Regions from separate parts of the Microbulbifer sp. CAU 1566 genome, predicted to be linked through region 2. Evidence: predicted binding sites of a transcription regulator. Region 2 holds the regulator's gene; each other region holds the start of a gene.
What was found. Region 2 encodes LexA, which represses DNA repair genes until DNA is damaged. Its sites were predicted from a motif close to ACTGTNTNTANANACAGT; they were not measured.
Positions count from the first base shown of each region.

Region 1 (8,162 bases), on a different contig from region 2:
ACAATCAATGCGGACCTACTGGCGTTTATTCAGGGTTAAAATAAAAAGCGGATGCCAGCCCAAAGCATGACTGGCATCCGCTTATCCTACCGATTACTCACTCCTGCAACATGGCACTCAACGGTTTGGGTACGTATAGAGCGCTTTGAAAATCAGGCACGTACTCATACTTCACGACCGATCCCAAATCCAGTGTTTTGATATAGCGAGAGAGACTACCGTCTGTCAGTGTCAGGTTTACCGCCTCATCACTGGTGCTGGATGCATAACTGAGCTGGCGAGACACCGAATAGCCGTATATCAAGCTCCCCTTCTCGTCGATATTCGTAAAGCTATTGGTGACCATGGCGACATCGCTTGAAAGGTCTTTTAGCTTTGCCCCTTCAAAAACAACATCAACCTCACCCGTTTCACGATCAATCACTTCAAACGTCAAGGATTCATCACCTTCTCGATAGTTGATGTCGGTCAGCCATTTCGGAAGATTGTAGCCCACTACCCCCCTGACCCTGGCCAGCTCCGTATCCACAGGAAGCTTCAACACATAGCCCCAAAAACTTTTCGATCTCGTTTGTCCCAGCATAGTGAAGGGCCCTAGGTTTGACCCTCCGGGCTTGTTCGTAATAATCGATAGCGCGATTTCGTTGTAGCTGTCATTGTCGCAATAGTGGTAAGCATAAGCGGTCAACGCGACTAGCCCCCTATTCGGCCAAATCTGAATTGGCTGAACCTGTTCCAGCACTTCGCTGGGCATCAACTCTCTCAACCCGCTCAGGTCTGCGGTAAAGACCGCAGTGATCCTACTGTTTTCGTAATAGAAGTTTGGCGAGTAGGACTCAAACCCAATATCGACTTTTGTCTTCTCAAGCGTTTTAAACCAGCTCAAGTCGGTTTCAGGCGATTCAGCGGCAACAACGGATAGCGGGGGGTTGGAGCGATAACGGTCATACAGCCCGCCTTTGACTAAAGGTACTTCATGACCGGCAATATTAATAATGGTGCTATCAGGCCGCTCAGTTTCGCCGACGTCTTGCGCATGGGCAGCTCCCGTAATTGCACCCAAGAATACCGCGGCAAGCAGTGTCATATTTCTAACTTTCATACTCGGCATACTCTTCAATTGTCTGGTCGGGGAACCTTAAGATTGAATCCACGTTTAAGGTCAAGCATCCAGGCGAACTTGACATTGAATCTGGCTTAAAGGTTAGGGTTCACGCACAACCACAGGAGGTAATGACCCCGGAAGTGATTGATGACGTGACCGAGCGATTTATCCGGACGGCACAGCTTGCGGAGCAGGCTGGGTTTACCGGGGTACAAATTCATGCGGCACACGGCTATCTGCTGAGTCAGTATCTTTCGCCGCTCACGAATAAAAGAACGGATATGTGGGGCGGCTCTCTGAAAAACCGAGCCCGCCTACTGCTGGATATTGTCAGAGGCGTTCGCGCCGCGGTATCCCCCAGGTTTGCCGTTGCGGTAAAGATCAACTCCGCGGATTTCCAGCGCGGCGGATTCATCACTGATGACGCGCGGCAAGTGGTGGAGATGCTGAATGAACTGCAGGTCGACCTGGTTGAACTGTCGGGCGGAAGCTACGAAGCACCGGCCATGCATGGACGCTCCCGGGATGATCGCACCCTCTCCCGTGAAGCCTATTTCCTGGAGTTCGCCCGTGATATTCAGTCCGTCGCCAGGATGCCCATCATGGTTACCGGGGGCATACGCCGGAAACCGGTGGCGGAACAGGTAATTGATAGTGGCATGGACATGGTGGGTATTGGTACCGCCCTTGCCATAGACCCGAATCTACCTCGAGATTGGATGCAGGGGAAAAGCAGCGCACCGGAACTGTTGCCGATCAACTGGGCCAACAAACCACTGGCTTCTCTGGCCTATATGGCCGTGGTCAAATATCAGCTCCAGAAGCACAGTGTAAATCGCAGTCCCGATCCCGAAGTTTCTCACTTGTGGGCGCTGATCCGGCAACAAATCCGCAATGCAATTCTTGCCCGGAAATACCGGCGTCGAATGGTTGGAAGAGCAATAAAATTTCGAGACTAAAGCGCTGTAGTGATGCGCATTTTCATGGCATGCGGATGTTCAATCGCTCACCCCGAACAGGCCCAGCTGGCCATCCACCAGACTATCAAAATCCAGGTCTATGAAGGGCAATATGGCATCGGCCACCGGCTTGAGCTGTTTGTCGATGTAGTGCTGGTAATCGATCGGCGACTGGAGGTAATCCACCGGCTCCGGGCCATTGAGGGTAATTACGTAGTGAATCCAACCCTTGTTCTGATATTTGGGTGAAAGTCCCTGCTGGCGGCGGTTTTCGTCGGCCAGGCGCGCGGCGCGCACCTGGGGCGGTATGTTTTTTACGTATTGCTCCAGCTTGCGCCGGAGCCGCTTGCGGTAGACCAGCTGCTCATCCATCTCCCCTGCCCGGGTTTTCTCCACCGTCTCGCGGATATAGTCGGATGGATCTTCACTCTTGAACACCATCCCGTAGAGTTGGGTCTGGAACTGCTTGGCCAGGGCGGTCCAGTCGCTGCGCACCGTTTCCAGGCCCTTGAATACCAGCTTTTCCTCATCGCCGTTCACCACGAGGCCCGCATAGCGTTTCTTGGAGCCGGCCTCCGAGCCACGAATGGTGGGCATCAAAAAGCGCTGGTAGTGGGTTTCGAATTCCAGCTCCAGTTCGCACTCCAACGCCAGCTCGTCTTTGAGCTTGTTCTGCCAGCGCGTGTTTATCTCGCTGGCCAGATTCTTGCCGATGGCATCGGCCTCTTCCGGGCTGGGTTGGCCGCTCAGCCAGACAAAGGTGGAATCGGTATCGCCGTAGATAACCTGATGTCCCAGCTCTTCAATCCAGCGGGCCGTCTGCTGCATGATCTCGTGACCGCGCAGGGTGATGGAGCTGGCCAGGCGCGTGTCGTAAAAACGGCAGCCGCCACTTCCGAGCACCCCGTAAAAGGAATTCATGATGATCTTGATGGCCTGGGAGCGCGCTGCATCCTGCTCTTGCTTGGCGATGTCGCGCTGGGCCCAGAGATTGGTAATGATGTCCGGCAGGAAATGCTTGTCGCGGGAAAAGCGCGCGCCGCGAAAACCGGGGATGCTGTTGTCATCCGGCCGGCCCTCGGTCGTATCCTCTTCCGATCCCTCTTTCGCCTCTTCAGCCAGTCCCTCAATCAACCCCATCGGATCGATCTTGAAGGTACGGATAATGCTGGGATACAGGCTCTTGAAATCCAGCACCAGCACGTTGTCGTACAGGCCCGGTCGGGAATCCATCACATAGCCGCCCGGGCTGGCCAGGCCGCCGTCGGCCGGCAGGTTGGGCGCAACATAGCGGCTGCGGTGCAGCCTGGGCAGGTAGAGGTTGGTAAACGCCGCCACCGAACCGCCGCTGCGGTCGAGTTCAAGACCGGTGAGCTGGGCCCGCAGGCGCAGGTAATCCAGCAAGCGGGTGTGCTGGAAGATATCCCAGACCAGGCGGCAGTCTTCCAGGTTGTAGGCCGCCAGCTTGGGTTTGTTATGGCGAAAGTCGTGTTCAATCGCCACCAGGCGGTTGTCCACGTCTTCGGTGTCCTTGCCCCTGCCCAGTAAGGTCTGTGACACAAACTCCAGGCTGAAGCTTTCAAAGCTGTAGGTGGCGTTCTTCAGCCCATCGATGCCGTCCAGCACCACCCGGCCCGGCAGCGTCACGAAGCCCTGGTTGCCTTCCCGGCCATCCCGCCAGCGGGCATCGGTGCCACCGCGCCCCAGCTTCAGGCGCAGGCCGTAGCGGGCGGCCCTTTTCAGAAGCAGCCGGAAATCAAAGTCCACCACGGACCAGCCAATGATGATGTCCGGGTCCAGGGACTGGACCCTGGCCTCCAGCGCCTCCAGCAGAGTCCGTTCGTCATCCACCCAATGGATGCTGGTGTCGGCGGCCTCCGGTTTGCCCTCCGTTAACCCCACCATTAGCACCTCCTCCACGCCATGCCCGTAGAGACCGACGGAATACAGCTCACCCTGGCCGGAGCACTCCACGTCCAGAGACACCACCTTGAAATCCGGCTGCACCTCGGCGCCCTTGAGGCGCACCTGTCGGTATTCCGTATAACCCTCTTTGGCCCGGGCCACGCCTTCAAAGTAGAGGCCTCCTCGGGCAAAGCGCTCCATCAGGTAGCGGTCGTGAAGACGAAAGTCCGCTTCAAACACCTTGATGCCGCGTGCTTGCAACTGGGTCTGGGCCCGGCGATGGGCGTCGATGGTGGGGAAATACAGCATGGCCGCTTCCTCGCGACCAAAGGTCTGGAAGCCCAGCTGCTGCCATTCGTAGGGAACCCCGGCCAGCGCCTCGGTCACTTGGGCGTGGTCCGCCACCTTCACCATAAAGACCGGGCGCTCACCTTCGATGACCAGCTTGACCGGGCCCTCGGACGTGGCCAGCCAGTAGTGGATGCAGGTGCTGCCGCGCTGGTCAAAGCTGTGGCGGCTTAGGAGGAATCCTTGAGGCAAGAGGTAGTACTTCGTTGAGGCTTCGGTTAGAGATTGGCGCCATTCTACTGGATAAATACACAGACACCAGTAGTCACCATAGCTAGATGCCAGGGCTCTGACAGCCAGCATAGGCTATGCCTATACCCCCATCAATCCGACTCACGCAAGGAAAATAAATACAGTAAATAAGTCCTGTGTTAAGGATAGGCCGCAACCACTTCCTGGTTTAACGCGGTATTGCAGGTAATGAGAACTGGGTGATTTCGCCTCAAAAGACAAAGGGCCACTAGGGCCCTTTGTCGGAATGGTTAAGCTTGTACATCAACGAGTTATGTTGATGGCGCCTTGTACCGTAGTCCAAAACAACTCACGGACGCCGTCACCATTGGTATCGACCAGTTTCATGCTGCCAGGCGTGGACGTATCACTTAACTTCAGGGACTCAGAGATGATCTTGCCGCTACTCGGATCCGCCTCAATGAAGAAGTGATCATAGTATTCACCACCGAACTGGACGTTCAACATAATATTATTAGCAGAATCCCCGTAATCCTGCATTTGCATAGAAAGGATTTCAATATCTGGGAAGGACGCAACGCTTCGCAGTGTAAAGTCCGAGTTCAGCAGCAGCAGCCAAGTATCCCCTGCACTACCATTGGTCAGGGCAAGCACGATTTCATTATTACTGTCGCCATCCACATCGCCAGTGGTAACGCCGACCATATTAAGCCGATCAAAATAGAGGCCAAAGTACTCACTACGCTTCGCTTCCGGAATATCATTCAGTGAGAAAGTCCGCGTAATGGAAGCAGAACCTTCCCCAGGAGTGATCAAGTTCAAACTCTGCGGTGTGTAGCTGACAATCTCTGTGGCATTGGTGCCATCGAAATCAACTACTTCAAGGCCTACACCACCGGCGTTTTCCAGGTGCCAAAGTTGCTGAAAGGTTTCACTATCAAAGGCGTAGACGGAGCCCAGCTCAGTCGTCAACACCATTGCAGTATTGGAAGTAGATGCCAGTTTTGCGTGAGCAACCGCTACAACCTTACCGTCCAGTTCTGAGCCGGTCCAGACGAAGGACTCCGAGAAGAAATCATAAATTCTCGGTACCGAGTCCTCGGCATAAAGCAATTGGCTAGTACCGTCGTCCCCCAAATCGGTAATACCCCCAGAAAACGCGGAAGACCTGTGGAGTCTCGGTATTCCGGCTTCCCAAGTCATCTCTCCATTACCGGGGTTCATAAGCCCAAGATAAAAAGCTTCACTACCGAAATCCACTTGGCCCATGGCCGCCAGCTTTACGCCTTCACCATTGAAGTTTACCGTGTGCAGGTTCGACAATTTGCTCGTCAGGTAATTCGGCTGTGGCGTGGTCCATTCCAGCTCAACATTACCGTCACCGGAGATATCCGAGTAAGTCTTGGCATGCCCTCTGTCTCTAAAGAAAAACTCAAGCTCAGGATCATCATCGAGATTGACAATAGCCATCCCTTCACCCCATGCACTAGAGCGCGAGCTGTTCCAGTGCGGAACTAATTGCGGAGACGCTTCGGCATCAAACGAATACAGTTGACCTCTTCCGACACCATTCTCAGTGGTTAAAATTTCTGATTTACCATCGCCATCTGTATCGAAGGCGAATATGTTGGTCGTATAAACCGGGTTTTGCACTTTTACACCCTGCGCAACGGCATCAAACAGGGTGAGATAGTGGGAGCTACCGATTTCTGGATTTTTTAAGGCGCCGATAATTTCGCCAATTCCATCGCCATCAACATCGGCAATTTCAATATCGTGATCATACGACTGCTCATTGAACCCGCGAGTGTAGTGCCACTCCAACTCATAGCCTTCGCCGTTGAGGCCGAAGAGATAGCCATTGTCTGTAGCAATCTCGAGTGTTGGGTCTTCATCAACATTGCCAGTGTCCAGGTTAACCCCAAGCGGTAACGAAGGAGACTGCCATACTAGAGAAAAATCTGATGCCTTGAGTATGGTTAAGCGCTGCTCACTAGAATTGTAAGAGCCAAGCATGTCGACCAACACCACTATCTCTAACTGCCCGTCATTGTCCAGGTCCGCAGTGCGAATGGCGACTACTTTGTGTCCTTCGACGGTCGCCACCTGCCTCGCTTTTTGATCACCATCGAACATATACAGGTTGGTCATTTTCTGCGTTTGGCTTGTGTACGCATCTAAGCCGACCAGTATTTCATCAGCGGAGTCGTCATCCAGATTCGCAGCGACTGCACTGGTAATTCGAAGATTTTTTTCAGTAAAGGCGAAGGGGTACGCCCAGGTTATGCCATAGCCTGTACCATCAAATGCAGTTGCGTAGAGCCGGTTTCGTGTATGACTAATCATTGATTCCGGCGTACCATCACCATCCAGGTCGGCAGTCACTCTCGGGTTTGGCGTGCTTATTCCACCAGAGAGAGGCCATTGGCGGTCGCTATCTACAATCGTGATCGCTCCGCTAACCGGGTGCTGTTCCTCACCCTGTTGGACTGAAATCTCCCAGTACGCATCCATCTGAGTATCAAACATCGGGCCAGTCGGTGTCCAAGTAACTGCACCGGACTCGTCTCTAACCATACCATTAGGACGGGCGAGAAAATTCCAGGTAAAAGGATCATTGTCCGCATCTTCGATCAGAACCTGGAAATTGGCCGCCTCACCATACGCCGCAGTCTCTGGCATATTGAGCACAGTAATTTCCAGCGGACTGTTTTGGATTACCGTATCCTCAGACTTGCTCACCATGAGCTCGCCATCACTCACGATTACGGTGACCATTACTTGATCGTCTTTGGAAAAGTGAGTAGACGGCAAAGTCGCTGAGTCTAATGACTCAATTTCCTCACCGTTAACAAACCATTGATAGTGATTGGTAAGAGCCTGTCCATCAACGTCCGAAGCTTCAACAACAGCACGCAAGTCCGTGTTTGTGTAGGCGGGCAAATCAGTCAGAGTGACACTGCTGAGAACGGGAGGCGAGTTCACTACCTCGACAGTAACTTCCATTCGCTCGGAGGTGGACTCACCATCACTTGCGGTCAGGGCAAACACCAGGTTGCCAAATACATACGGGCTATTAAAAGTGGGTTCTGCAGCGGTGCTATCGCTCAAGGTGACCGGCTCACCAGAAACTTGTACCCACTTATAAGTCAGTGCATCTCCATCAAGGTCGGTTGCACTTCCCTTCAGAGTTACAGCACGGTTGGTTTGAACACTGCCCTCTGAAGAGGCTGAGACTTCAGGCTTACGATTGCCGATGGTTATCTCAGCGCTGCCGGTAGCTTCCCAATTACCGTCAAAGACCGTAGCCGTAACCTCCACCGTGTCACCCTTGACGTAGTGACTGCTGTCTAGCGTGTCGGCAGATTGCTCGTCGAGCAGCTCGCCATTCACACGCCACGAGTAGCTTAGGGTTAAACCGTCTCCATCCGCGTCGCTCGCTTCCAGAATGGCGCTAAGTGTCGTATCGGTATAAGCCATTTCGGGTAAAAGGCTGAGACCATCGACCCTAGGTGCGTTTTCAACCTTAACAGTAACGGTAACGGGCTCGGATTGATCTTCTTCATCGGTAGCCGTTAGCGAAAATATCAATTCGCCGGCCTCATCAGGTGCAATGAAACCAGATTCCGCTGTAGCCGTATCGCTGAGTTCTA
Region 1 is NZ_JALNMG010000002.1:12,517-20,678, reverse strand. Features, by position in the region: gene M0G74_RS05245 (alpha/beta hydrolase) at 1-39, shown strand, start outside; gene M0G74_RS05240 (hypothetical protein) at 98-1,102, opposite strand; gene M0G74_RS05235 (tRNA-dihydrouridine synthase) at 1,120-2,064, shown strand; gene M0G74_RS05230 (DNA polymerase II) at 2,104-4,509, opposite strand; gene M0G74_RS05225 (cadherin-like domain-containing protein) at 4,813-8,162, opposite strand, start outside.
Region 1: the regulator LexA is predicted to act here: its motif matches at 4,556-4,573, upstream of M0G74_RS05230 (DNA polymerase II).

Region 2 (8,162 bases):
GGCAGCCTCCTGAGGCGGCAATGTCGCCACTGAAGGAGCTTGTGTCTCTGCTGCCTTCCGATGCAACGGCGATATTCGCCAATGACAGCGGCTTGGGCGTGCAGTGGCGGGAGCGCAGCGGCGATTCGGGATTCAAGGCAATCCAGGAGGCATTGGCGTCCTTGCGGCCTGTGATCGAAGAGGCGATTCGCCAGCCCCAGCGTGGCGATTCCGAGTCCTCCTGAAAGTCGGGGGACTGAAATGTCCGCTGGTTACCAGCTAGAAGTAGTCTACTGTTTCTAGCGATCAAGCGGATGCTCGTGCTTCTTTATTAGAGGGGGCGAGCAGGTTGAAGTGAGGGGTGCGTCAAGGGATGGCTGCAGGCAGTTCTTGTAGCTGCTTTTGGTGCACAGCATGTGGTGAACCAACGGTCAAATTACCGGTCACAGGGGTTCACTTCCCAGGCTAATTGGTCACCAAATTGTGACGCTTGCTTGACCACACCGGGGGCGAAGCATATATATTCGCGCAGCGCACTGCCAAAGCCGGCTGCTGCCGAAAGTGCTAATGCAGTAAATTTTTTATTAAAAATCAAAAGCTTATGGGTAAATCACTGGTCATCGTCGAGTCGCCGGCGAAGGCGAAAACGATCAACAAGTATCTCGGAAAGGACTTTGTCGTGAAGTCCAGTATCGGTCATATCCGGGATCTTCCTACTGGCGCCTCCAGCAAACAGCCGGTGGATGCCAAAGAGCGTGCTCGCAGAGCGGCGGAAACCCGCAAGCTGTCTCCGGAAGACAAAGAGATCTACAAGCGCAAGAAAAGCCGCGAGCAGCTGATCAAGCGCATGGGTATCGACCCGGACCACAACTGGGAAGCCCACTACGAGATCCTGCCGGGCAAGGAAAAGGTGGTCGATGAGCTGCGCAAGCTCGCCGCCAATGCCGATCATATCTATCTCGCGACGGACTTGGACCGCGAAGGGGAGGCCATTGCCTGGCACTTGCGCGAATCAATTGGTGGTGATGACAGTCGCTATCGTCGCGTCGTATTTAACGAAATTACCAAATCTGCGATTCAGGAAGCCTTTAAAGACCCGGGCCCACTGGATATTGATCGGGTCAATGCGCAGCAGGCGCGGCGTTTTCTCGATCGTATCGTGGGTTACATGGTTTCCCCGCTGTTGTGGGAGAAGGTCGCGCGCGGCCTTTCCGCTGGCCGCGTGCAGTCGGTCGCGGTGCGTCTTGTAGTTGAGCGCGAGCGTGAGATCCGTGCGTTTATTCCCGAAGAATACTGGACCCTGTTTGCCGACACGCAAACCGCCAAGTCCGACGCCCTGCGCCTGGAAGTGAAAAAACAGGCCGGTGATGCCTTCAAGCCCACTAACGAAGAGCAGGCCATGGCCGCGCTGAAGGCGCTGCAGACCAGCGACTTCACTGTGAGCGCCCGGGATGACAAGCCCACCAGCTCCAAGCCCGGTGCACCATTTATTACCTCAACGCTACAGCAGGCTGCCAGTAACCGCCTGGGCTTTAGCGTGAAGAAAACCATGATGATGGCCCAGCGCTTGTACGAAGCGGGCTACATCACCTATATGCGTACCGACTCCACCAACTTGAGTGCCGAAGCCGTGTCTTCCGTGCGCGAATTTATTGGTGAGAACTACGGCGATAAATACTTGCCGGAAAACCCCAATCGCTATAGCAGCAAAGAGGGTGCCCAAGAAGCGCACGAGGCGATTCGCCCATCCGACGTGCGGGTAAAGCCGAACATGCTGTCCGGCATGGAGCGCGATGCTGAACGTCTGTACACCTTGATCTGGCAGCAGTTTGTGGCCTGTCAGATGACGCCCGCCCAGTTTACTTCCACCTCGGTCGTAGTAACGGCGGGTGACTTTGAGCTGCGTACCCGCGGCCGGGTAATTCGCTTTGACGGCTTCCTGAAAGTGGCGCCGGCGCAGTCCAAAAAAGACGAAGATCTGGTACTGCCCGATATAAAAGTGGGTGAAAAGCTTAACCTCAAAAAGCTGGATCCGAAGCAGCACTTCACCAAGCCGCCTGCGCGTTTCAGTGAAGCGGCGTTGGTTAAAGAGCTGGAAAAGCGCGGCATCGGCCGGCCGTCCACTTACGCATCGATTATTTCCACCATTCAGGATCGCGGCTACGTACGGCTGGAAAACCGTCGTTTCTACGCGGAAAAAATGGGCGATATCGTTACCGACCGCCTGAGTGAAAGCTTCAAAAACCTGATGGATTACGGTTTTACTGCCAGCCTGGAAGAGTCCCTGGATACGGTGGCAGAGGGCAAAAAAGGCTGGAAAGACCTGCTTAACGAGTTCTATTCCGACTTTAGCCAGCGACTGGAAGTGGCGCAGGACAAAGAGGGCGGCATGCGCCGCAACTCGCCGACGGATACGGATATCGAGTGCAGCCAGTGCGGTCGCCATATGCAGATTCGCACCGGCTCCACCGGCGTCTTCCTGGGCTGTTCCGGTTATGCGCTGCCGCCGAAAGAGCGCTGTACCAACACCATGAACCTGGTGTCAGGTGAAGAAGCGGTGGATGCGGACAAGGACGAGGATGCAGAAACTCGCCAGCTGCGCGACAAGCGCCGTTGCGGCAAGTGCGGCACCGCCATGGACAGCTATCTGGTGGATGAACACCGCAAACTGCATATCTGTGGTAACAACCCGGACTGCAATGGTTTTGAGGTGGAGAAGGGCACCTTCAAGATCAAGGGCTATGATGGCCCGCTGATCGAGTGCGACAAATGTGGCAGTGATATGCAGCTGAAGTCTGGCCGATTCGGCAAATACTTTGGCTGTACCAATGAAAGCTGCAAAAACACCCGCAAACTGTTGAAAAGCGGACAACCGGCGCCCCCCAAAATGGACCCGGTGCCCATGCCAGAGCTCGCCTGCGAAAAAGTCGACGACACCTACATCCTACGGGATGGCGCTTCCGGCCTGTTCCTGGCGGCAAGCCAGTTCCCGAAAAACCGGGAGACACGTGCGCCTCTGGTGAAGGAGTTGCTGCCCCACAAAGATGAGATAGATCCCAAGTACAGCTTCCTGTTTTCTGCTCCCACGGAAGACAACGAGGGGCGGGATACGGTGGTCCGTTTCAGTCGCAAGACCCAGGAACAGTATGTTCAGAGTGAGGAAGAGGGCAAAGCGACGGGCTGGAAGGCCTTCTACAACAACGGGAAATGGGAAGTAGAAGCCCCAGCGAAGAAGGCTGCTGCAAAGAAAGCTCCCGCGAAAAAGGCGGCTGCGAAAAAGGCACCGGCCAAGAAAGCTGCGGCTAAAAAGGCGCCTGCCAAAAAAGCGGCTGCCAAGAAAGCCCCTAAAGAAAGTTCCTAAAGGGTAGGTCTGTACTTGAGCAACCCCTATACCGGCACAGTGGCCTCGGCCCTCCGCAAATGCCAGATTCTGCTCCAGTCGCTGGATGAGCGGGGCAGTACCGAAAACCCCCTCCTGCAAGCCGCTTTGCAGGAAGGGGCGTTATTGCAACTGTGGCGGGCATATCGTGCATTTCTCGGCGAGCAGTCCCACCAGTTGGGTCTGGGCACTGGTGTGGTGCCAGAATCCGCAGCGGCGCTACAGAGCCTGCTGACGGCCCGGGGCAAATTCAGTGCGGACGTCGGCGAGCTGGTGAGCCTGGCGGAAAACCCGGATAGCTGGTTCTACCCGATGGCAGTTGCTTGGATTGGGCTCTGGAAGCTTCCGACTAGCGCCGGGCAGGGGCCTGACGGAGGGGCGGGCGTACAGACACTGATTCCGGTGCGGCAACTGGAAGATATGCCGGTTGCGGTGGACCCCGAGTGTCTCAATCGCTGGCTGCGGGGGCTTACCGAGCTGGTGCAGCGGCAGCGGGTACAAGGCGAAGAGTGGTAGCGCCTTCAGTGGGCGCCGCAGATTAATCACTTCCCCCTGTGTTACAATGGCGGAAAATCATGCTGTAACTGGAGAAGTGAATGTCTTCTGAGACCTACGAAATCATCGAGTTGTCCAATGGTGATGTGGCGCTGCGACGCGCTGGTCACAAGGGAGACCCGCTGGTGCGTATTCATTTCTCAGCGGAGAGCCTCGAGTTTTTGCGTGAGCACAAGATTGCCATTGCCCGCGCCATGCTGGAGGCGGGAATTGAGGCGGTGCAGGATGTGAATGAGCTGGAAGCAGAGCCGGAATCCTTCGAGGAAGACGTGGATGTGACCGAGCACACGGTACACTGAACTTGCTTAAACCTACCCCGCAGTGTCGGTGATTTCGGCCGCTGTAACGGGTTGTAACGGAAAGATACGGGGCGAATCGTGTATCAAACGCCGTGAAAGACGCATAAAAAAACAGGGCTTGAGGCCCTGTTTTTTTATGTCTGGAAGATGGTGAATGCGCGCCTTAAAAGGGATTCTGGCGAATCACACCAACCGCCAGGCCTTCAATGGCGAAATTCTTGTCACGCATATCCACCTGAATAACATCAAAGTCATCATTCTCCGGCAGCAGCTGGATGGTTGCCTGGTTGCCGCGTCGCTTGAATCGCTTCACGGTCACTTCATCCTCAATCCGTGCCACTACTATCTGGCCATTGCGGATGTTGTCCGTGCGTTGTACGGCCAGCAGGTCGCCATCAAAAATACCGGCATTCTTCATGCTCATGCCGTGTACCCGCAGCAGATAGTCTGCCGGTGGGTGGAAAAACTCCGCCGGGATCTCGCAATATTCTTCAATATTTTCTTCCGCCAGTACCGGATTACCTGCCGCGACCCGGCCAACAATGGGCAAGCCGCTCTGGTGGTCTGGAATCCGGATACCGCGTGAGGCGCCGGCGACCATTTCAATTGCGCCTTTACGCGCCAGTGCTTTGAGGTGTTCCTCTGCCGCATTCGGAGAGCGGAAACCGAGCTCCTGGGCAATCTCAGCTCTGGTGGGTGGGTATCCGGTATCGTCCAGATACGTTTTGATCAGTTCCAGTACCTGAGCCTGGCGAGCGGTAAGGTTTGTCATGCGCACTTTCCTGTTGTCTGTATTTTTATACAGTTGCTGGGATTATATACAGATTTCTCTTGCACGCAATCTTCCGGGGGACTGTGTGGGCTAGCTGCTAGACTTGGGGTACCTGTCGGCTTTCAGGTTGTATGGGCATCCAGTTCCCCAAAAGGGGAGTCGGGCAATAAGGAGAAGGCATATGCTGGACGCAAAAATGCCAGAAGCGTGGCGCGTGCTGCGAATTCAATCGGAACTCGTCGATGGTATCGAGCGCCTGATTACATTGAAGGGCGCGGTGACGGTTTTCGGCAGTGCAAGATTCCGTGAAGATGCGGTGGAATATCAGGAAGGTGTGCGCCTGGGCGAGTTACTTGCCAGTGAAGGAGTGCCGGTTATTACCGGCGGCGGCCCCGGGATTATGGAGGCCTGCAATCGCGGCGCATTTACCCAGGCTGGTGCCTCAATCGGCCTGAATATTGAATTGCCATTTGAGCAGACGCCGAATCCCTATCTCGATATCAGCCTGCACTTTCGCTATTTCTTTGTGCGGAAGTTCATGTTCGTGAAGCATGCCGTTGGCTTTATCGCCATGCCCGGTGGGTACGGAACCCTAGATGAACTTTTCGAGGCGCTGACGCTGGTACAAACGCAAAAAGTCCGGCGTTTTCCTATTGTTCTGGTAGGGAAGCGCTACTGGGCGGGATTAATCGACTGGTTGATGGAAACGGTGTTGGACCGGGAATGCATCGATGCCGGTGATTTGAACCTGTTCAAATTGGTTGACACGGTCGAGGAGGCGGCAGAGATCATCGTGGAATATATTCGCGAGCGCGATATTTGATGGGATCTCTACCCCTCAGTTAAATACTTTCATCGGTCCCGGGAAAAGACTCGCCTTCCAGTTTGTCGATGGCACTTTGTGCGGGCGAAAATAAGGGACTTTTGAATCCGGCATCCTCATCATCCTGCATTTCGCGCGCGAGGCTTCCATATCCGGCGTTGGCATCTTCCGGAGGTGCTGCACCAATCACGGGTAGTCGCGGCCAGCTGAGAAAGTCAATCTCATCCAGTGCGCCGTCGATGTATTGAACTTCAATGGTGCGAGAGGGGTGATCTACTGCCACCACTTCAAACAATTCACCAGATTGGAAGTTTTCGAACCAGCTGCCAATTTCCGGAGCAATTCTGGCCATGGCGCGGCCCTCCTGTCGTTATCAATCGTTAGGGGCCCTTTGTTGCCGCGCTACTATGAAATCCCGTCCCCATCGCCATCGCCATCGTCACCACCACGGCGGCCGGTTCAGGAATCAATAGCGGCTGTTACAGCAAATCCCGCGCCTCTTTCGAAGTTCCGTTTCGAGCAATTTCCTCAGTCTTTAAATTCAATCTAGTGTCGGTGCCGGCGGCTTGGTATCCGGGAGGTCGCGATTTCGGGATTCCCTGGATGTTTTGTGATCGCCAGGGCAAATTTCGGTGGATACAAGCGCGCGGCTGGCTAAACCGCTTTTGGGGCAGGGGAGACGGATGTTCCAATTGGTGCCGACTATGCTAGTCTCAGGCCCTTAAACAAACGTTTTAATTGTTGGTTTGAATTGGTATGAGTCAGCTGGAAACCGTCAAGCGAATCCTGGATGCCGCCGAGGTACTATTTGCCGAGCGCGGCTTTACTGAAACCTCGCTGCGCACTATCACCAGCACCGCCGGGGTGAATCTGGCCGCGGTAAACTACCATTTTGGTTCGAAAAAAGAGTTAATCCAGGCCGTATTTGAGCGTTTCCTTACGCCTTTTACGGAGCATCTGGATCGGGAGTTGAGCCGTCGAGAGCTTCAGGACGAGTGCTTACAGGTGGATGACCTCCTGCAGAGCCTGTATCGGGTCGCACTGGCCGGTCTCGCAAGAGAGGGGCGCGATCCCAAGCGCTTCATGCGTTTACTGGGGCTGGCTTATACCCAGTCCCAGGGCCACCTGCGGCGGTTTATCGTTTCGCGCTATGGATCCAGCTACCGGCGGTTTGCGGGCCAGCTTGCCAATGCCTTACCCCAGGTCGACCCGGTGACCTTCTACTGGCGCCTTTATTTCATGCTGGGCGCCACCATATTTTCTCTGTCGAGCTTCGACGCCATTGAAGCTATCCTTCGGGAGGATTTCGGTGCAGAGAGCAGTCTGGAAGAAACCCTTGCCCGGCTGGCGCCCGCCGCTTCTGCCATGTTGACTGCGCCCGAGCCGAAGGAATAGCCGCGCACCGCCTGACGCGTAGAAATTATTCCTGGCGCGTACAAATTAATCCTGGCGCGTGCAAATTAATCAAAGGAGCAGGAAGACCATGTCTGTTCAGATCGGTCCGGTAATGATTGATGTCGAAGGTACCGAACTTACCCCAGAGGATCGGGATTTATTGCGGCATCCGCAGGTGGGTGGCCTGATATTTTTTGCACGTAATTACCGCGATCGGCCGCAGCTGGAAGCGCTGATCGCCGATATTCGCCGTGTTCGCCCGGAAATTCTACTCGCGGTCGACCAGGAGGGCGGGCGAGTGCAGCGCTTTCGCGACAATTTCACCCGAATACCTTCGATGCAGGCGCTGGCAGCCCACGCGGATACCACCCAGCTGAAAGATGTTGGCTGGTTGCTGGCCGCCGAGCTGCTGGCTGTGGGTGTGGATTTCAGTTTTGCCCCGGTGCTGGATGCGGATGACGATTTTTGTCGAATCGTCGGCGATCGCAGTTTCGCCAAAGATCCACTGTTGTTGGCAGAAAAGGCGCGGCCGTTTATGGCGGGGATGCACGAGGCGGGCATGGCAACGACCGGGAAGCATTTTCCCGGCCACGGCCAGGTGCTCGAAGACAGCCATGAAGAATTGCCCGTAGACCAGCGCCCGCTGGAATCTGTATTGGCTTCCGATTGCAAACCATTCGAAGAGTGCATGCTCGCCGGTGAGCTGGATGCCGTAATGCCGGCACATATCCATTTTGCCAATGTGGATGAGAATCCCGTGGGCTTCTCGCGCTTCTGGTTGCAGGAGGTATTGCGCAAGCGCTTTGGATTTGACGGTGTGATTTTCAGTGATGACCTGACCATGGAGGGCGCGGGTGCGGCAGGGGGCTATGCCGAGCGTATTCGCGCTGCCATGTATGCGGGCTGCGATATGGGGGTTGTCTGTAACAATCGCGAGGGAGCGATCGAAGTACTGGCGGC
Region 2 is NZ_JALNMG010000003.1:34,409-42,570, reverse strand. Features, by position in the region: gene M0G74_RS08595 (hypothetical protein) at 1-224, shown strand, start outside; gene topA (type I DNA topoisomerase) at 581-3,340, shown strand; gene M0G74_RS08585 (DUF6586 family protein) at 3,356-3,874, shown strand; gene M0G74_RS08580 (hypothetical protein) at 3,955-4,212, shown strand; gene lexA (transcriptional repressor LexA) at 4,376-4,984, opposite strand; gene M0G74_RS08570 (TIGR00730 family Rossman fold protein) at 5,166-5,807, shown strand; gene M0G74_RS08565 (DUF6763 family protein) at 5,827-6,159, opposite strand; gene M0G74_RS08560 (TetR/AcrR family transcriptional regulator) at 6,564-7,202, shown strand; gene nagZ (beta-N-acetylhexosaminidase) at 7,291-8,162, shown strand, end outside.

Region 3 (8,162 bases), on a different contig from region 2:
GCGCCCAAGGTGGCCAGCAGCAGGATTGGGCCCAACCAGCGGAACAGCTTGTCGGGATCAATTTTCCATGCCGAGTCAAAGATCAATACCGGCAGGATTACGAAGAACACCAGCTGCTGCAGGTTTTCGGCACGCAGTCCGGTGTCGTAGTCGAAAACCGGCAGCAGCATGCCCGCAAGTACCCCGGCAATCAGGCAACCGAGGGTATTGTCCCGTTTCAAAATGCGCGCAATCGATAGCCCCGCTACCGCAGCAACCGCCATATACAACCCCTGGCCGACCAGTGTGGTTACGCCTTCCATGGTTCACTCCCGAAGGGTCGATTATTGGGAATCGCGATCGGAGGCGATCACGGATTTGGGTTTTACTTCCGGCACCAGGTCGGACAATGGCACCGGTGTACCACGCTCATTGATGACTTCGACATGAGCGCGGCGCAATTGGCGTGGCTCGGGGACACCACAGGAGTGCGCGATGGTGCCCACTTCGTACACCATGTTGCGCGCGTAATGGTAAACCCGCTCGGCCTTGTCCATGGGATCCAGCCCCTGCTGCAGGTCCGGGTTGTGGGTAGTAACGCCCGTTGGGCAGGTATTTTTATTGCACTGCATGGCCTGGATACAGCCGAGGGAAAACATGAAACCGCGCCCGCAATTGATAAAGTCGGCGCCCATCGCCAGCGCCCAGGCCACCATGGACGGCGTCAGCAATTTGCCCGCGCAGATAATCTTGATGCGCTCGCGCAACCCGTACTCGGCAATAAGATCAACCACCAGCGGCAGACTGCGGTTCAGCGGCAGCCCCATATAGTCCATCAAACTCTGGGGCGCGGCACCGCTGCCACCATCAGCGCTATCGATGGTAATGAAGTCCGGTGCGGACTCCGGGCCACGCCGCCGGATCAAATCGCACAATTCATGCAGCCAGTCGCTGCTGCCAATCACGCACTTGAAACCAACAGGCTTACCGGTAACCTCGCGAATATGACCAATCATATCCAGCAGCCCGGCCACATCCCTGAATTCCGGGTGGCCATTGGGACTGATGGAGTCCATCCCCACAGGAATACCGCGCACCCGGGCAATCTCCGGCGTCACCTTGATTCCCGGTAATATGCCGCCCTTGCCCGGCTTGGCGCCCTGGGAGAGTTTCAGCTCGAACATTTTGACCTGTTCATGGGCCGCCACTTCCCGCAATTTGTCGTCAGACAGGTTGCCTTCGGCGTCCCGCACACCGTATTTGGCGGTACCGATCTGGAAGACGACGTCACAACCGCCCACCAGGTGGTGGGGCGACAAGCCACCCTCGCCGGTATTCAGCCAGATCCCCGCTTTGGCCGCGCCTCTCGACAACGCTTCCACCGCTGGCACCGACAGGGCGCCGAAGCTCATGCCCGAAATATTGAAGATGGAGCGGGTGGTATAGGGTCTGCGCGCGGCGCCTTCCCCCACCGTAACCTCTCGCGGTGGTACCGCGTCCTTGGCCAGGGTGGGAAAGGGATGGTTCAGGAACACGATATCCCCTGGCTGATTGAGGGGTCTTGTGGAACCGAAAGCCAGGGTGGAATCCACGTTTTTTGCCGCGCGGTATACCCAGCTGCGCTGGGCGCGATTGAAGGGCATCTCTTCCCGGTCCAGGGAAAAGAAGTACTGCCGGAAAAACTCCCCGAGGTGCTCAAACTGATAGCGGAAACGCCCCAGCACAGGGAAGTTGCGGCGGATGGCCTGCTTGGTCTGACTCACATCCGAGAGATACAGGTACACCACATAGAGCACCAGCAACACCAGCCCGAAGGCGAACAGCATCGCAAACACCTGTAATACATTGACCGCGAATGCCTTGATCGCGGCGACCGCATGAAGATCCATCCCCTGCTCCCTGCCCTAGAATCATCGAAAACCGACGAAAACCAAGCAGTCATTGTATGTGCTTCGCAGTTTCCTTGCACTGGCTAGGATCCAGTCATAAACTCCCCAAACAACTGGACAAACATACAGCCCTAAATTCCGTGGCCAACGACTCCCCTGACAACCCTACCCAATCCCTCAAGGGGCGCGGCGCCATCAGTAACCTGGCGGGGCGCTTTGTGGATCAGGTCAGCACCCGCGAGAGCGACGGCTGGGAGCAGGCCCTGGAACAGCAGCAACGGATTGACACCGTGGCGATCGAGGAGAAGGCCAAGTCCATCATTACCACCAATAACTCCCCGGATATTCCGTTTACCCAGTCGATCAACGCCTATCGGGGCTGCGAACACGGATGCGTCTACTGCTACGCCCGCCCCGCCCATGCCTATATGGACCTGTCGCCAGGGCTCGATTTCGAAACCCGGCTGTTTTACAAACCCAATGCCGCGGAGCTGCTTGAAAAGACACTGCGCCAAAAAAGTTACCAGTGCAGCCCCATTGCCATGGGCACCAATACTGATCCCTACCAGCCCCTGGAAAAAGAAAAGCAGATCACCCGCCAGTTACTGGAAACACTGCAGCGCTACCAGCACCCGGTGACCATAGTCACCAAGAGCCAGCTGATACTGCGTGACCTGCCGATACTGGCGGAAATGGCGCAAGACAACCTGGTACATGTGGGGATCAGCGTAACCACGCTGGACAATGCATTAAAACGCAAACTGGAACCGCGCACCGCAGGGCCGGCAGCACGGCTGCGCACCATCGAAGCACTGGCAAGTGCCGGTATACCCACCGCGGTGATGGCCGCGCCCATGATTCCGGCACTGAACGATTCAGAACTGGAAGCCATTCTTACCCAGGCGCAGCAGGCGGGCGCGATTCACGCCGCTTACATACTGCTGCGATTACCGTTTGAGGTGGCACCGCTCTTTCGCCAATGGCTAGCAGAACACTACCCGCAGCGGGCACAGCACGTGATGAGCCTGGTGCAACAGAGCCGCGGCGGTAAGGATAACCAGACCGAATTCGGCCAGCGCCAACGAGGCACCGGTGTCTTTGCACAGTTACTGCAGCAGCGGTTTCGGGTAACCTGTCGCAAACTGGGACTGAATGAACGCAAGCTGGACCTGGATTGCAGTCGCTTTTTTCTGCCGCCACAATCCGGTGACCAGCAAAGTCTTTTTTAATCGGCGGTTATGTTTTGTCTGGCTGGTTTGTTTATCTGATTCGCACCAACAGCGGCTCGCTGTATACGGGTATTACCCGAGATGTAGAGCGGCGCTTTGAAGAGCACAGCAGTGGCAGCCCCAAAGCCGCCAAGGCGCTGCGCGGTCGCGGCCCCCTGACACTGGAATTCCAACAGGGCGTCGACAGCCATTCCGATGCATTAAAACTGGAAATGCAGATCAAGAAGTGGCCCAAGGCACGCAAGGAGGCATTGATTGCCGGCAAGCTCAGCCTGCCCATCCAGACACCCACCACTGCCCCCTGACACCCCAAGTCCGACTCACACAAGAAGTACCCGATGGATATCACCATTACCCTGCTATTGATTCTGTTTGCTGTTGCCATGCTGGCGGGCTGGGTGGACACCCTGGCCGGTGGCGGCGGGTTACTGACGGTGCCCGCGTTACTGCTCGCCGGCCTACCGCCGGTTGCCGCACTGGCGACCAACAAAAGTCAGGCGATACTCGGTACGTTTACCTCGACGGCCACGCTGTATTCCAAGGGGCACTTGCGCGAGCGCGCGCTGATTCTTCCGGTGGTTACTGCAGGCATTGGCGCTGGTGTAGGCGCCTGGCTGATTCAGCGGGTGGACACAAGCTGGCTCAACTGGGTGATTCCAGTGCTGTTGTTGTGCGTCGCACTCTATGTTTGGCTCACCCCCAATTTGGGCAACAGCGAACGCCAGGGAAAACTGAGTGAAAAACAGTGGGCACTGACGTGCGTGCCTGCGGTGGGCTTTTATGACGGCGCTTTTGGCCCCGGTACCGGGACCTTTTTTGCCGCGTCCGGGGTTGCCTTTCGCGGGCAAACCCTGCTCACCGCAACCATCCGGGCAAAACTGTTCAACCTCACCACCAACGTGGTCTCCCTGGCCCTGTTTGCCACTGGCGGCAAAGTGGTGTGGGTTATCGGCGGAGCCATGATGGCCGGACAAATGCTGGGCGCGTTTATCGGAAGCCACACCATGCTGGCAGGCGGTACCCGCATCATACGTCCGCTGGTGATCACCATGTGTATGCTGATGTCACTGGGCCAGATCGCCCAGCACCTGGATCTGCTGCCTCTCCCCTGATCGTTACTTTCTTACTTGAAAATCACGCAACCAGGGAATCTCGCCCCCCGTGGCACAAGACTTTTGGGGAAACAGCCGGTGATGAGAATCGTGCCGGGCATAGTCCCTCCGCTGGTGGTATTCTTGCGCCCACGAAAGATAGCAAAACGTACCTCCTATGTATTACTCACTGGGCGACCTTTTCTGGATCTTCCTGCTGATACTGGCAGCCTGGTATTTCTGGGCCGGTATGGCCGCCAAGGACCGGGTGCGCAGGATCGTAAAGACGCACTGTAAAGAAACCGGCGTGCAATTGCTGGATGATACGGTGATGCTAAAGCGCACTCGCCTGAAGCGCGACAAGAGCGGCCAGGTGCGCCTGCTGCGCCAGTACGAATTCGAATTTACCTCTACCGGAGAGCGCCGTTACAGCGGTATCGCTGTGCTGCACGGGCAACGCGTCAACCAGATCCAACTCTCCCCTTACCACCTCTCCTGAGGAGGATACACATGGATCCGATCAGCAAGGGCATTTATCGCCACTATAAAAACGGCAAGCAATACCATTTGATGGAAATTGCCACCCACAGTGAAACCGGGGAACAACTGGCCATATACCGGGCTCTGTATGATGAGTTTGGCGTTTGGGCCCGCCCTCTGGCGATGTTTGCGGAGACCGTGGAAAAAGACGGGCAGCAGGTTCCGCGCTTCGCTCTGGAAAAACGCCTGTAACAAGCGCCAGTAACAAACGCCTGTAACAACAGTTACCCGATTGAATAAGAAGATCGAGAACAATAAGGACACTCGGTGAACAATAAACAGATCCTGATTTACGGCGCCTATGGCTATACCGGTGAGCTGATTGCCCGCAACGCAGTCGCCAAGGGGCTGAAGCCCATTCTCTCTGGCCGCAGTGCTGCCAAGCTGCAACCGCTGGCCAACGAGCTGGGACTGCCGGCTATTGCCGTCAGCCTGGACGATGAAGAGGCCCTGGTCCGGACCCTCAAAGACGTTGCCGTGGTGATTCACTGCGCCGGCCCCTTCTCTGCCACTGCAGAGCCGATGATGCGCGCCTGTATTGCCAGCGGCACCCACTATCAGGACATTACCGGCGAAATGTCGGTCTACCAGCTGGCCCACGGGATGGACGCAGAGGCGAAGGCCGCAGGTGTCGTGCTCTGCCCCGGCACCGGTTTCGATGTGATTCCCACCGATTGCCTGGCGGCCGCACTGCATAAAACCATGACCAGCGCCACCCACCTCACCCTGGGTTTCGATTCCGATTCCGGCCTCAGCCCCGGTACCGCCAAGACCTCGATTGAAAGCCTGGGCGTGGGCAGTGCCGTGCGCCGCAACGGCAAGATTGAAATCACCCCCCACGGCGAAATTACCCGCAAGATCAATTTCGGCCGCGGCGAAAAATTCGCCGTCGCCATTCCCTGGGGTGACATTGCCACCGCTTACTACACCACCGAAATCCCCAATATCGAGGTGTACATTCCCATGAGCCCGCGGCGGGCAAAAAAAATGCAGCAGCTGAACAAATTCCGCTGGCTGCTGCGTATGAACTGGATGCAGAACTGGCTCAAGGGCAAAGTGGACCAAAAAGTCCGTGGTCCCAGCGAAAACCAGCGCGCAGAACAGCAGACCTGGGTGTGGGGCGAAGTGCGCAACGACCGCCGCGGCGAGCGCCGGGTGGGCCGCGTGGTGACCGCCAACGGCTACGATGTGACCGTGCACGGTTCTCTGGCGGTCATGGAGCACCTGCTGGGATACAACGGCGATGGCGGCTACTTCACACCGTCAAAACTCTGCGGTCACGAGCTTGTGGAGAAACTGCCCGGTTCCGGTGCCATCAAAATCGGGATCGACTGATCCAGCGCTGGCGGACAGACACCGGGCTGTCCGCCAATCGTCAGATTTCACGGTTCTGACATATTTCGTTCAAGTCCGCGCAACATAGGCTTCGTACTTTTAGTGCATGCGAAGCTTACCTATCACTCTGAAAACGGTAGATGTCTCTCTGGTACTGCGAATGGCAGAGCGGGCGACACGGCCGACATCCCGCAGGAACTACCTGCTGCTGTCCCGCTCTGCCGACGGCTGGCTCTACCTGCTATCGCCACTGTTGATTGCCATCCTCAACACCGCGGCCGCATTGCCGTTCCTGTATCTCTGCGGTGCTGCTTTCGCGATCGAGCGATCCCTCTACTGGACCATCAAAAACACCACCAAGCGCAACCGCCCGCCGGAATCCATCCCCGGCCTGCGCTCCATTGTGGTGGCCAATGACCGCTTCAGCTTACCGTCCGGCCACACCTCCGGTGCTTTCCTGTTTGTCACCATACTGAGCCAGAGTCTCAACCCGCTTTGGGCCCTGGGCTACTTCTGGGCTGCCGGCGTTGGGACATCCCGCGTAGGTCTCGGCGTGCACTATCCCACCGACGTCTGTGCCGGAGCACTGTTGGGCATCTGTGTGGGATTCGCAGTCAGTGGAGCCTTGCTCTAGCTCAACGTGATCCCTCCTTTCAGTCAGATACTGCTCATCAACCGGAGAAGCAATTTGAAAATTCTGTACGGCGTTCAGGGCACCGGCAACGGCCATATCTCCCGCGCCAGAGCCATGGCCGAGGCCTTCGCCCAATTTCCGGAGCTGGAAGTTCAATGGCTGTTTACCGGCCGACCGCCAGAAAAACTTTTCGCGATGGAAGCCTTCGGGGACTACTGGTGGCGCGAAGGCCTGACCTTCGTGCACAAGGAAGGCAAAATCGACCAGATTGCCACAGCCAGACAACTGAACCTCAGCCGCCTGCTGAAGGACATCCGCGAGCTGCCGGTACAGGATTTCGACCTGGTCATCAGCGACTTCGAGCCGGTCAGCGCCTGGGCGGCCAAAAAGCGCAAGCGCCCCAGTCTCGGACTCGGCCACCAGTACGCGTTCAATTTTTCCATACCCACGCCAGCCTTTGGCTGGATCGCCCGCGCCATCATGAAAATGTTCGCGCCGGTAAAGGTGAGCCTGGGAATGCACTGGTATCACTTTGGCCATCCGATTCTGCCACCTATAGCACAGGCCCACAGTGATCCGTCTCAAGACGAAGTGCCTGGGGCGAATGACGGTCATGTACTGGTTTACCTGCCGTTCGAGCACGCAGCCCCGTTACTGCGACAACTGGCCCAGCTGCCACACCAGTTCACCGTCTACGGCCTGCCCACGGACCAGCCCAAAGCGGACAACATCACCCTGAAGGCTCCGTCTGTTGACGGTTTCCGCGCGGATGTTGCCAGCGCCAAGGCCGTCATCTGTAATAGCGGTTTCGAGCTGATTGCAGAGACCCTGACCCTCGGCAAACCGATCCTCACCCGCCCGCTCAAAGGGCAATTTGAGCAGGAGGCCAATGCCCTGGCCCTGAGAGAACTGCAACTGGCCAAGGTGGTGGAGCATATGGATGCCATCACCATCGGACGCTGGCTGGAGGAGCACCCCAAGGGCGTGCAAATCACCTGGCCAGATGTCGCTGGCGCGATCGTGTACTGGATTGCCAAAGGCCGCCGTAACAGCCCGCAGGAACTGGCGGACAGCCTGTGGCAAGCAGTGATACCCGGGCGCCAGGCGGTAAAGTCCCGCCGGGAAACGGAGAGCACTGCGGCTCCACTGGACGAGGTCGACACTGCCGAGGAAATCAAAGGCAGCGAGAGCACCTGAGCACTGAGCGTCTCTTGTACGACCGCCTTTAATAACCTTGCCCGATAGCCCTTCTACCCAATAGCCCATCTATAAGGCCCCGGAAACTGATTGGAGATATATATCCGGGGCCATTACCTGATATGTCATTGCCGAGTTCCGGTCCACTCCCTACCCTGATCCGATTCCCCTAGACCGTCGACTAGACGAGCCTCTTAGATAACAAGAATTGGAGTGGTTATGAGCGCGCAGTACCTGAACGACCGGGATATCGAGTTCCTGCTATACG
Region 3 is NZ_JALNMG010000001.1:113,895-122,056, forward strand. Features, by position in the region: gene M0G74_RS00485 (sodium:proton antiporter) at 1-302, opposite strand, end outside; gene M0G74_RS00490 (FMN-binding glutamate synthase family protein) at 324-1,868, opposite strand; gene M0G74_RS00495 (PA0069 family radical SAM protein) at 2,009-3,097, shown strand; gene M0G74_RS00500 (GIY-YIG nuclease family protein) at 3,112-3,402, shown strand; gene M0G74_RS00505 (TSUP family transporter) at 3,436-4,209, shown strand; gene M0G74_RS00510 (DUF3301 domain-containing protein) at 4,367-4,687, shown strand; gene M0G74_RS00515 (DUF1653 domain-containing protein) at 4,699-4,920, shown strand; gene M0G74_RS00520 (saccharopine dehydrogenase NADP-binding domain-containing protein) at 4,996-6,063, shown strand; gene M0G74_RS00525 (phosphatase PAP2 family protein) at 6,170-6,697, shown strand; gene M0G74_RS00530 (MJ1255/VC2487 family glycosyltransferase) at 6,752-7,894, shown strand; gene M0G74_RS00535 (acyl-CoA dehydrogenase) at 8,114-8,162, shown strand, end outside.
Region 3: the regulator LexA is predicted to act here: its motif matches at 1,981-1,998, upstream of M0G74_RS00495 (PA0069 family radical SAM protein).